Regions from separate parts of the Blautia sp. 1001283B150304_161114_C9 genome, predicted to be linked through region 3. Evidence: predicted binding sites of a transcription regulator. Region 3 holds the regulator's gene; each other region holds the start of a gene.
The links. The regulator NrdR, encoded in region 3, represses ribonucleotide reductase genes. The targets are predictions, from matches to a motif close to CACAANATNTTGTG.
Positions count from the first base shown of each region.

Region 1 (4,298 bases), on a different contig from region 3:
AGAGTCTGACGAAGAGTCTCATTTTCAAATATATATGCTACATCACTTTTAGGTGTTAAAAAAAATAAAATATTCACTTTTGTATTCGCCCCGTTACATTTGTCTGATAAGGCACTCAGATATACATTGTGTATTTACACATCTGTGTGTCTGTGATCTCTGAGTATTCCAGGTTTACGGCTTTTTTACAGAAGCTGTACTCCTTTTGCTGCTGCTTCTTTCATTACTTCTTCCGGCCACAGGGAAGCATGTACTTCACCGATGTGTGCTTTTCTGAGGAAGAACATACAGATACGGGACTGGCCGATGCCGCCGCCGATAGTATATGGAAGTTCTTTGTTAAAGATTGCTTTCTGGAAAGGAAGTTCGCGTCTGTCATCACATCCTGCGATGGTAAGCTGTCTGTCAAGCGCATCCTCGTCAACGCGGATACCCATGGAAGAAAGCTCCAGAGCAATGTCGAGAACAGGATAATAAACAAGGATATCGCCGTTTAATTCCCAGTCATCGTAGTCCGGTGCACGTCCGTCATGACGTTCTCCGTTGGTTAAGGTTTTGCCGACCTGCATAAGGAATACGGCACCTTTTTCCTTGACAATCTTGTATTCACGTTCCTTTGGAGTGAGATCAGGATACATGTCGACCAGTTCCTGAGTGCTGACAAATGCGATCTCTCTCGGAAGGATTTCTTCGATGTAATCGTACTGAACAGCCATGTATTTTTCGGTCTTGCGGAGAACGCTGTAGATAGCACGTACTGTGGAAACAAGTGTGTCCATGTTGCGTTCTTCCTTGCTGATGATCTTTTCCCAGTCCCACTGATCTACGTATACGGAGTGGATATTGTCCAGATCTTCGTCTCTTCTGATCGCGATCATGTCTGTGTAAAGTCCTTCACCATGAGCAAAGCCATATTTCTGTAATGCATATCTCTTCCATTTGGCAAGAGAGTGTACGATCTCAGCATTCTCCGGCTGGCCTTTGATATCAAAGCTTACCGGACGTTCTACGCCGTTTAAGTTATCGTTCAGACCGGATGACGGGTTTACGAAAACAGGAGCAGAAACACGAAGCAGGTTCAGTTTCTGTGATAATGTCTGCTGAAAGAAATCTTTCACAGTTTTAATGGCAATCTGGGTATCATGGAGATTTAAAGCTGACTGATACCCGTCAGGAATTTTAATCTGTTCCATTATTGGATTCCTCCTACAATTTTGAAATCCTTTCAAATGTATTTTTAAGAGGATTTCTATAGTCTTTTACTCAGCTATTATAACAGGAAAGTAGGCGTTTGACAATTTCAGCTTTGCAAGATCAGGGTAAAATGTTAAAATAATTTTATGAGAATCAATGAAAATAAATAAATTTATAGCAATTTATGGAATTGCTATAGCTGACAGGGGGAAGATACATGGGAAAAAAATGTCAGGTTTGTGGCGGTCCGGTTGTAAACGGCAGATGCAAATATTGTGGAATGCCGTATAGAAATGATATGGAACTGTATCACCTGAACGAAGACAGGTCAGAGCATTATCGGCATTCTTCGGCGAAAGTGAGAAAAGCAATGGCAGAGAGCGAGATTCCTCTGCCGGACAGAAACAAAACAACAAAAACGCCGGAAAAAAAAGCGTCAGTGAAAACAACACAGAAAACAATACAGAAAACAACACAGAAACCGAAGAAAAAAGAAGCCAGGGCATCAAAAAAATTCTGGAGACTTATATTGGTTCTGATTGCAGCAGCAGGACTGCTTGCGGAACAGTGGGATACAATTGAATACAGGATTGAGGAATTTATTTATGATACGTTTGATATCAGCTTAGATTTTGACTGCCTTTTTGGTGACAGCACTGCGGATGAAACAGGTGAGAATGACGGGGATGATACTGTTGGTACAGCAGTCTCTGCTCAGAAGTTTGAAGCAAATGATCCGTATGGTTATATTTTTGATGGAGAAGATTATGTTATCGGAGAGGCTTACACTATAACAGAGGCAGCTGATGAGAATTCAGAAGATATAGAGTATGAATTCACGATAGAACCTGGAATATACATACTGGAATCCGGCTGGGGAGGTTCTCTTACCATGAAGATTAGAAGATCTTCAGGAAAAGATGAAACTGTAAAATTTGACAAATCGGAGCATAAAGAAAAAGTGGAATTGCATACAGGAGATGAGGTATCGGCAGTGGCTTCGGATGGTCAAGAAAATTTTCTGATAATGTATCAAATTCGGCAATATGACGAATAATTTTTTGCCCCTTTCTTTTTGACAGATACTGTGCTATACTTGTTAAACGTACCACATATAGAATAAATTGTGGTAAACGAAAGAAAATAATACTATATATTGTATATGGGAGCAAAAGGTATGATATATGTTATAAAGAAAGATGGTACGAGAGAAGAGTTTAATTCACAGAAGATCGTAGCAGCAGTAAATAAGTCGGCAGCCAGAATTTTATACACATTTTCGGATAAAGAGAAGGAATTTATCTGCCAGTTTGCGGAAGAACATGCAGAGGCACTGGGAAAGAATGAGATAGAGATCCAGGAGATGCACAACATCGTAGAGGGAGCACTTGAGAGAGTGAACCCGGCAGTGGCTAAGAGCTACCGCGATTACAGAAATTACAAACTCGACTTTATCCATATGATGGATGATGTATATACCAAGAGTCAGGCAATCCGTTATATTGGCGATAAGAGTAATGCCAATACAGACAGTGCGCTTGTAGCTACAAAGCGAAGCCTGATCTTTAATGAACTGAACAAAGAACTTTATCGCAAATTTTTTATGAACCGTAATGAACTTCAGGCATGTAAAGACGGTTATATTTATATTCATGACCAGTCTGCACGTCTGGATACCATGAACTGTTGTCTCTTTGATGTGGCATCTGTACTCAGCGGCGGATTTGAGATGGGAAATGTATGGTATAATGAGCCTAAGACGCTGGATACTGCGTTTGATGTTATGGGTGATATTATCTTGAGCACTGCTGCACAGCAGTATGGCGGATTCACAGTACCGGAAGTAGATAAGATCCTTGCACCTTATGCACAGAAGAGTTATGACAAATACATCCAGGAATTTATGAAATACTCTGACGAGAGCTGGACAGGACGTGAAGAACGTGCGATTGAGTATGCGCTTGACAAAGTCCGCAGAGATTTTGACCAGGGATGGCAGGGGATTGAGTATAAGCTGAATACAGTCGGATCTTCCAGAGGGGATTATCCATTTGTAACTGTAACTCTTGGACTTGGAATAAAGCAGTTCGAGAAGATGGCAAGTATTTCTCTTCTTGAAGTGCATAAAGGCGGACAGGGTAAGGCAGGACGCAAGAAACCGGTACTCTTCCCGAAAATCGTATTCCTTTATGATGAAAATATCCATGGAAAAGGCAAGATCAGTGAGGATGTATTTGAGGCAGGGGTTGACTGTTCTGCCAAGACTATGTATCCGGACTGGCTGTCCATGTCAGGAAAAGGATATATTTCCAGTATGTACAAGCAGTATGGAAAGGTTATAAGTCCTATGGGATGTCGTGCGTTCTTAAGCCCCTGGTACGAGAGAGGCGGTATGTATCCGGCAGATGATAAGGATGTTCCTGTGTTTGTGGGAAGATTTAACATCGGTGCGGTAAGCCTTCATCTTCCAATGATCCTTGCCAAAGCCAGAGCAGAGAGCAGGGATTTCTACGAAGTGCTGGATTTCTATCTTGAGATGATCCGTAATCTGCATATCCGTACCTATGATTATCTGGGACAGATGCGTGCGTCAACCAACCCGCTGGCATATTGTGAGGGAGGATTTTACGGTGGACATCTGAAACCGAATGAAAAGATTGGCAAGATTCTGAAACCAATGACAGCATCCTTCGGAATCACTGCATTAAATGAACTCCAGGAACTTTACAATGGCAAATCCATTGCTGAAGACGGGCAGTTTGCACTGGATGTGCTGAAATATATCAACAGGAAAGTAAATGAATTTAAAGAGAAAGATGGTTATCTTTATGCAATTTATGGAACACCGGCAGAGAGTTTATGTGGACTGCAGGTGGAACAGTTCCGTAAGATGTATGGCATTGTGAAAGGGGTTTCTGATCGTCCTTATGTAAGCAACAGTTTCCACTGTCATGTGACTGAAGATGTAACTCCGATTGAAAAACAGGATCTGGAGGGACGTTTCTGGGAGTTGTGCAACGGCGGTAAGATTCAGTATGTACGTTATCCGATTGATTATAATCGTGAAGCAATACGTACTCTGATCCGCAGAGCCATGTCTTTGG
Region 1 is NZ_JADPGO010000001.1:90,603-94,900, reverse strand. It holds gene I4V44_RS00400 (CBS domain-containing protein) at 1-77, opposite strand, end outside; gene asnA (aspartate--ammonia ligase) at 186-1,193, opposite strand; gene I4V44_RS00390 (hypothetical protein) at 1,412-2,251, shown strand; gene nrdD (anaerobic ribonucleoside-triphosphate reductase) at 2,372-4,298, shown strand, end outside.
Region 1: the regulator NrdR is predicted to act here: its motif matches at 2,342-2,355, upstream of nrdD (anaerobic ribonucleoside-triphosphate reductase).

Region 2 (4,298 bases), on a different contig from region 3:
CGCTTAAATGTGACAAAGTTGGTAAAGCATTAAAAAAAGATATTCTGTCGTATAGAGCTGTGGCTTATCTCAAAGTAAAGGATTATGAGGCAGCGCTGGAAGACTGCCAGACTCTGGCAGAAAACTATAAAATGGATGCGGATCTGTACTTCCTTACGGGAGAAACAGCATTGGCCATGGATTCCTATGAGGAAGCTTCTGCTAATTTTGAACAGGCCTACGGCGAAGATGCAACTTATGACAGAGCTATCCAGATCTACGGGGCATATCTGAACAGGGATATGGAAGCAGACGGAACCCGTTATCTGGAAGCTGCTTTGTCAGGAACTGCAAAAAATGCAGAGGATCATTGTGACCGCGGCAGAGTTTATTATTATATGGATGATTATGAAAATGCTGAAAGTGAACTGAAACAGGCCATAGACGGCGATAATACGGAGGCACTGGTTCTGCTTGGTATGGTATATATGGATAAAGGAGACAGCGCAAATGCAAAAGCAATGTTTCAGCAGTATGTATCACAGGCAGAAAACGGAGCCAAAGGATTTAACGGACTTGCACTGTGTGATATAGAGGATGGGGATTATGACAGTGCCCTTTCTGATATAGAAAGCGGAATCCATGAGGCAGGAGCGGAGGATATGCAGAGTCTGCTGTTTAATGAGATCGTAGTCTATGAGAAGAAACTGGATTTTCAGACTGCTTTACAGAAAGCACAGGAATATCTGGAATTATACCCGGAAGATAAAACTGTTAAGAAGGAACTTGCATTTCTTAAAACGCGTGTGTAATATCCATCTGACTGAGGAGAATTTATGGAAGAATTTGGAAAGCTTGAAGAACGGGTGGTTCTTGTGGGAGTGCAGACGGATGATCATGATAATGTGGAAGAATCCCTGGATGAACTGAAGGAGCTTGCATCAACTGCGGGAGCTGTTACAGTGGGAAGAATCATTCAGAATCGTGAGTCTGTGCATCCCGGAACTTATATTGGAAAAGGAAAGATAGAGGAAGTACGTGCACTGGTATATGCTATGGATGCAACCGGAATTATCTGTGATGACGAACTTTCTCCTGCACAGCTGAATAATCTGGAGCGGGAACTGGACTGTAAGGTGATGGACAGGACATTATTGATTCTGGACATTTTTGCAGCGAGAGCTATAACCAGTGAGGGTAAAATACAGGTAGAGCTTGCACAGCTTCGCTACAGATCTGCCCGTCTGGTCGGTCTCAGGGAATCTCTTTCCCGTCTGGGAGGTGGAATCGGAACCAGAGGTCCGGGAGAGAAAAAGCTGGAGACAGACCGTCGTCTTATCCGTACAAGGATCTCTGCTTTGAAGCAAGAATTATCTCAGGTGGAGAAACACAGGGAACTGATCCGTTCCAGCCGGGCCAGAGGCAATATGAAGACTGCTGCGATCGTAGGATATACAAATGCGGGAAAATCTACGCTGCTGAACACACTGACAGGCTCAGAGGTTTTATCAGAGGATAAACTGTTTGCTACACTGGATCCAACTACCAGACTTTTAAATTTGAAGGACGGACAGCAGATTCTTCTCACAGATACGGTTGGATTTATCCATAAGCTTCCGCATCATCTGGTCGAAGCATTCAAGAGCACATTGGAAGAGGCCAAATATGCAGATTATATTATCCATGTGGTAGATTCTTCCAATCCGCAGGCAGAGATGCAGATGCATGTGGTATATGAGACATTAAAAGAACTGGGAGTGATGGGAAAGAAGATCATTACACTCTTTAATAAGCAGGATGCACCGGGGGCATGCGTACTGCGAGATTTTAAATCGGACTATACGCTGAAGGTCTCTGCAAAGACAGGCGAGGGTCTTGCAGATCTGAATGATCTTCTGGAGAAGCTTCTTGCTGAAGAACAGATTTATGTGGAGCGCCTTTTCCCTTATCAGGAAGCAGGAAAAATCCAGCTGATCCGCGAATATGGGCAGCTTATCTCAGAGGAATACACAGAGGAAGGGATTGCTGTGAAGGCAAGGGTGCCGAAAGAAATCTACGCCAGAGTTGTATAAAAAAATATTTTGAAAAATAAGAAAATACCATATATTGTGCCTTTTACGAAAACGAGGAACATTATGTGGTATTTTTGCGTGTTGACGAACCGGTGATACTCTGATACAATGAACCTACAGTGTTACTCAGAGCAAAGTGGACAGTAACGACAGAAATATCTCCGGTAAGAATATGCAGGAGAAAAAGATTAACAAGAGAAAATGGGGGCATTAGATATGTTTCAGGTAGTAAAACGTGATGGCGAAGTGGATGAGTTTAAAATAGGCAAGATCACAGCGGCTATCCATAAAGCCTTTGATGCAAAAGAGAAAAATTATAGCGAAGAGATGATTGATCTCTTAGGGCTGCGTGTTACTTCTGATTTTCAGAAAAAGATTACAGATAATAAGATTACAGTAGAAGAAATTCAGGACAGTGTGGAGAATGTGCTGATCCAGGCCGGATATGCAGATGTGGCAAAAGCCTACATTCTTTACCGCAAGCAGAGGGAAAAGGTTCGCAACATGAAGTCAACGATCCTGGATTACAAAGAAATCGTAAACAGTTATGTGAAGGTTGAGGACTGGCGTGTAAAGGAGAACTCCACAGTTACTTATTCAGTTGGAGGTCTGATCTTAAGCAACTCCGGTGCAGTTACTGCAAATTACTGGCTGTCTGAGATTTATGACAATGAAATCGCAGATGCACACAGAAATGCAGATATTCATATTCATGACTTGTCCATGCTGACCGGATATTGTGCAGGATGGTCACTGAAACAGCTGATCCAGGAGGGACTTGGCGGTATTGAAGGCAAGATCACATCTTCACCTGCAAAGCATCTGAGTGTTCTCTGCAATCAGATGGTAAACTTTCTTGGGATTATGCAGAATGAATGGGCCGGAGCGCAGGCTTTCTCATCCTTTGATACTTATCTGGCACCTTTTGTCAAGGCAGATAATTTAAGCTATCCGGAAGTGAAGAAATGTATTGAGTCTTTTATTTATGGAGTCAATACTCCAAGCAGATGGGGAACACAGGCACCTTTCTCCAACATTACGCTGGACTGGACAGTACCGGATGATCTTGCAGAGCTTCCGGCTATCGTAGGCGGAAAGAATATGGATTTCAAGTACAAAGACTGCAAAAAAGAGATGGATATGATCAATAAGGCATTTATTGAGACCATGATCGAGGGGGATGCCAACGGACGCGGGTTCCAGTATCCTATTCCGACCTATTCCATAACAAATGAGTTTGACTGGTCTGATACAGAGAATAACCGCCTTCTTTTTGAGATGACATCCAAATATGGAACACCGTATTTCTCAAACTATATTAACAGTGATATGAAACCAAGTGATATCCGCAGTATGTGCTGCCGTCTGCGTCTGGATCTGAGAGAACTCCGCAAGAAGAGCGGTGGTTTCTTCGGATCAGGAGAGAGTACCGGTTCTGTGGGGGTAGTAACTATAAATATGCCGCGTATCGCATATCTTTCCAAGACACCGGAAGAGTTTTACAATCGTCTGGATCGCTTAATGGATATTTCCGCACGTTCTCTGCATATTAAACGTGAAGTAATTGGTAAGCTGCTGGATGAGGGATTATATCCTTATACAAAGAGATATCTTGGAAGCTTTTCCAATCATTTCTCTACCATTGGACTGGTGGGAATGAACGAGGTTGGTCTGAATGCCCGCTGGCTGGGAAAAGATATGTCTGATGAGCGTACGCAGAGGTTTACAAAAGAAGTTCTTCTTCATATGCGGGAACGTCTGTCCGATTATCAGGAGAAGTACGAAGGAGAACTGTTTAATCTTGAGGCAACTCCTGCTGAATCTACTGCCTATCGTCTGGCCAAACACGACAGAAAACGCTGGCCGGATATTAAGACTGCAGGCAAGGAAGGGGATACTCCTTATTATACAAACAGTTCTCATCTTCCGGTTGAATATACCACAGATATTTTTGATGCACTGGATATTCAGGATGATCTGCAGACGCTTTATACATCAGGTACTGTATTCCATGCATTTATCGGTGAGAAGCTTCCTGACTGGAAAGCAGCAGCAGCACTGGTACGTAAGATCGCAGAGAATTATAAACTGCCGTATTATACGATTTCGCCGACCTATTCTGTATGTAAGGAACATGGCTACATCAGCGGAGAGCATTTCACTTGTCCGAAATGTGGTAAGAAGGCGGAGGTTTACAGTCGTATCACAGGATATTACAGACCTGTACAGAACTGGAATGACGGTAAA
Region 2 is NZ_JADPGO010000001.1:109,505-113,802, reverse strand. It holds gene I4V44_RS00490 (tetratricopeptide repeat protein) at 1-791, shown strand, start outside; gene hflX (GTPase HflX) at 816-2,051, shown strand; gene I4V44_RS00480 (ribonucleoside triphosphate reductase) at 2,268-4,298, shown strand, end outside.
Region 2: the regulator NrdR is predicted to act here: its motif matches at 2,077-2,090, upstream of I4V44_RS00480 (ribonucleoside triphosphate reductase).

Region 3 (4,298 bases):
AGCGCAGTTCTATGATATGCTTTTCGCGGCTGTTCAACCTCTGCATAGCTTCGCGGAGAGCAAGATTTTCAATCCAGCGTTCTTCTTTGTTTTTTTTGTCACTGATCTGATCCATGACATAAAGAGTATCACCGCCTTCTGTATAGACCGGTTCAAAGAGACTCACAGGATTTTGGATAGCATCAAGGGCATATACGATCATTTCTTTTTCGATACCAATTTCCTGTGCAATTTCGGTAACTGTAGGTTCTTTCAGGTGCTGTTTCATATAATTTTCGCGGGTATAGATTGCTTTGTATGCAATATCACGAAGAGAACGGCTGACGCGGATACTGTTGTTATCCCTGAGATATCGCCTGATTTCGCCTATGATCATTGGAACTGCATAAGTGGAAAATTTTACCTGTAAAGTGGTATCAAAGTTGTCAATGGCCTTGATCAGACCAATACATCCGATCTGAAAAAGGTCATCGGCATTTTCGCTGCTGTTCTGAAATCGTCGTATTACGCTGAGAACAAGACGTAGATTTCCTTTAATGTACAATTCACGTGCCTGTTCATCGCCGTTTTTGATCCGTCTGAACAGTTCCGCTTTTTCTTCTGCTGTAAGAACAGGAAGTTTCGACGTATTGACTCCGCAGATTTCAACTTTGTTCAGTGCCATCTTATTGAATCCTCCTTATTATCTCTGGATGTAAACCGACTATTCGCAGATATGAGCCAGGATCCTCCGAAATCATTTCAGGAAATAAAAAAAGGACAGTGGCTGCCGAATAGTTGTCATATACTTCAGTAAGAATGATTCTCATATAGCAGTGGATTTATACTTTGACCGGGAAAATATAAAAAATATAGGTCCTTGACAATTCTCTGCGGTGAAATATCAGCCTTTATGGAAACATTTTTCTTCGTCTATTTTCACAAGGATGATATCGTCCCCGATCTGGCTGATACATTCCCAGGGAATGATATATTCATTATCACGTCCGAACAGGCAGCAGAATCTTCCGGGGCCTGGAAGTATAAGGGCAGTGAGCTGACTGCTTTTGCAGTCAAATTCCGCATCAATGGGACATCCGAGACTGCGGCAGGTACAAATATTAATTACTTCTTTTTGCTTTAATTCACAGATTTTCATAAATCAGATACAGTCCTTCCGGTTAAAATCAGACTGTCGTGCCAATGCTTTCAGAATCTGATATGCGTTTGATAACAATTTATGTATTTTTGCAAAAATTTATGCAAGTCCTTTTATTGACACCTTAAATAGAAATACAGTATAATAAAACTATATATAACTGTTTGTATTTGTGTTACTGAGAATGGAGTGAACAGTAACGTATTTGTAGCCGTTTAACCGAATCAAGTATATAGTACATAAGCAGAAAACAGTAATACGAATTAAAGGGGGACGTCGTATGAAGTGTCCATTTTGTAATCAGGATAATACGAGAGTAGTTGATTCCAGACCGGTAGAAGATACCAATTCTATCCGTCGCCGTCGTTTGTGTGATGCCTGCGGAAGGAGATTTACCACATATGAAAAGGTGGAAAGTATTCCGCTTACTGTGATCAAAAAAGATCAGAACAGAGAACAGTATAATCGCAGTAAAATTCAGTCGGGAATTCTGAGAGCCTGCTATAAAAGACCAATATCCATAGATAAGATTGAAGAGATGATGGATGCCATAGAGGGAGAAATCTTTAATACCGAAGAGAAAGAGATTTCCAGCACCAGAATTGGTGAGATCGTTATGGAACATTTGAAAGATCTGGATGCAGTTGCTTATGTACGTTTTGCGTCTGTATACAGAGAATTTAAAGATGTCAGTACTTTTATGGACGAGCTGAAGAAGTTTATGAATTAAATAAGAGTTCTGTGTGAACAGTAATGTATGAATGCTCTGTGTGAAAGGATTTACGGGCAAATATAAAGAGCCGACGAGAATAATATCCCGCCGGCTCTTTATGTGTATTTTTATGGGGGTAATTAACTAAAATAAATTAAACAATACCCTGAGCGATCATAGCATCTACAACTTTCTCGAAGCCTGCGATATTAGCGCCTGCAACATAGTTGCCTTCCATATCATAACGCTTGGAAGCATCATCAACTTTATGGAAGATATCAACCATGATCTGATGAAGTTTTGTATCAACTTCTTCTGCTGTCCAGGAAAGTCTTGCAGAGTTCTGGCACATTTCAAGTGCGGAAGTAGCAACACCACCGGCATTAGCTGCTTTACCAGGCATAAATGTTACACCGTTTGCCATAAGGTAATCAGTTGCCTCGCGGGTAGTAGGCATATTTGCACCTTCTGCAACATATTTGCATCCGTTTGCAATAAGGATCTTAACAGCATCAAGGTCAAGTTCATTCTGAGTTGCGCATGGAAGATAGATATCACATTTGATGTTCCAGATACCTTTTCCTTCTGTATAAGTAGCGCCTTCTACGCGATCTGCGTATTCTTTGATACGTCCACGTTTTACTTCTTTGATATCTTTAACGATGTCAAGTTTGATTCCTTCCGGATCATAGATATATCCGTTGGAGTCGCACATAGCAACAACTTTACCGCCAAGTTCGGCAGCTTTCTCTACTGCGTAGATGGCAACATTACCGGAACCTGTTACGATGAGAGTTTTACCGGAGATTGTGTCGTTTTTAGCTTTAACCATTTCGTTCAGCATATATACAAGACCATATCCTGTAGCCTGTGTACGAATCAAAGATCCACCGTAGGAAAGACCTTTACCTGTGAGAACACCCTCGTATAATCCGCGGTTTCTCTTGTACTGTCCGTACAGATAACCAATCTCACGTCCGCCTACACCGATATCACCTGCAGGAACGTCCATGTCAGCACCGATATATTTGGAAAGTTCTGTCATAAAGCTCTGGCAGAATGCCATAACTTCTCTGTCAGATTTTCCTTTAGGATCAAAGTTTGAACCACCTTTACCGCCACCGATCGGAAGACCTGTAAGGGAGTTCTTGAAAATCTGTTCGAAACCTAAAAATTTAAGGATTCCCTGGTTTACTGACGGATGGAATCTTAAACCACCTTTGTATGGTCCGATCGCACTGTTGAACTGTACACGATAACCTTTGTTTACCTGTACAACACCTTTATCGTCTACCCACGGAACTCGGAAAGAGATGATTCTTTCAGGCTCAACAAGACGTTCCAGAATGGAAAGCTTGCGGTATTTCTCTTCATTTTTGTCGATTACGACTTTAAGGGAGTCTAAAACTTCCTTTACTGCCTGATGGAATTCAGGCTCATTTGGATTCTGTGCTACGACTCTTTCGTATACTTCTTCAGTATAAGACATTATGATTTCCTCCTCGTCCATCGTATAATTATTTTTTAAATCGACGTTATTATACACTAAAGTGTTACAAATGGAAAGAGCCAAATGAAAATTTTTTTATGAAAATTTTTTGAACAAAATTTGTACTTGCGAAATGGCGCCAAGTATGAGAAAATGTTAAAAATCATCCATACAATTTATAGCAATTTCTAAAAAATACAGTATATTTATAAAAACTGCATAAATTCGCACTGTACGTTTCGGTTCTTATATTGCCATGTATCCGTAAGAAACTGCAAATGGAAAGTCAAGCGGATATTCGCAATCCGCTTCGCTACTTGCTCATAACCGAATAACTGCTTCGCAGGACAGTAGTGCGTGAACAGTAAGTGGCAATCTGGAATGAATTTTGGCTACGTTACTGTGAACGGAGTGAACAGTAACAATCTGGTTTTTTATGTTCAGAAACAGAATATATAAGATGTAGACCGAAAGAGAAAAAAATGCTATAATATTTACAGAGATGTGCATCTGCAAATTGTTGCGATGACAGAAACGAGGAGGGAATCATTATCGAGAGAATTGTGAAGAAAGGAGATTTATTACATGGCGGGATTTAAAACCAAAGTAACACCTGAAATTGAAAATCTGACGGAGGTTTGCAAGGAACATACAAGTCTGGATCTTTCTCTGTATGCAAAATATGATGTGAAGAGAGGTCTTCGTGATATTAATGGAAAAGGGGTTCTTGCAGGCCTGACTCAGGTTTCTAATGTGAAAGCCACAAAGATTGTTGATGGCAAAGAAGTTCCATGTGCTGGAAGTCTTTCCTACAGAGGATATGATATCAAAGATCTTACCAGGGGATTTATCGAAGATGACAGATATGGATTTGAAGAAGTTACCTATCTTTTATTATTTGGCAGTCTTCCGGATAAGAAACAGCTTGCAGATTTTACACAGCTTCTGGCAAATCAGCG
Region 3 is NZ_JADPGO010000019.1:18,273-22,570, forward strand. It holds gene sigG (RNA polymerase sporulation sigma factor SigG) at 1-664, opposite strand, end outside; gene I4V44_RS10820 (YlmC/YmxH family sporulation protein) at 884-1,138, opposite strand; gene nrdR (transcriptional regulator NrdR) at 1,419-1,868, shown strand; gene gdhA (NADP-specific glutamate dehydrogenase) at 2,005-3,339, opposite strand; gene I4V44_RS10835 (citrate/2-methylcitrate synthase) at 3,925-4,298, shown strand, end outside.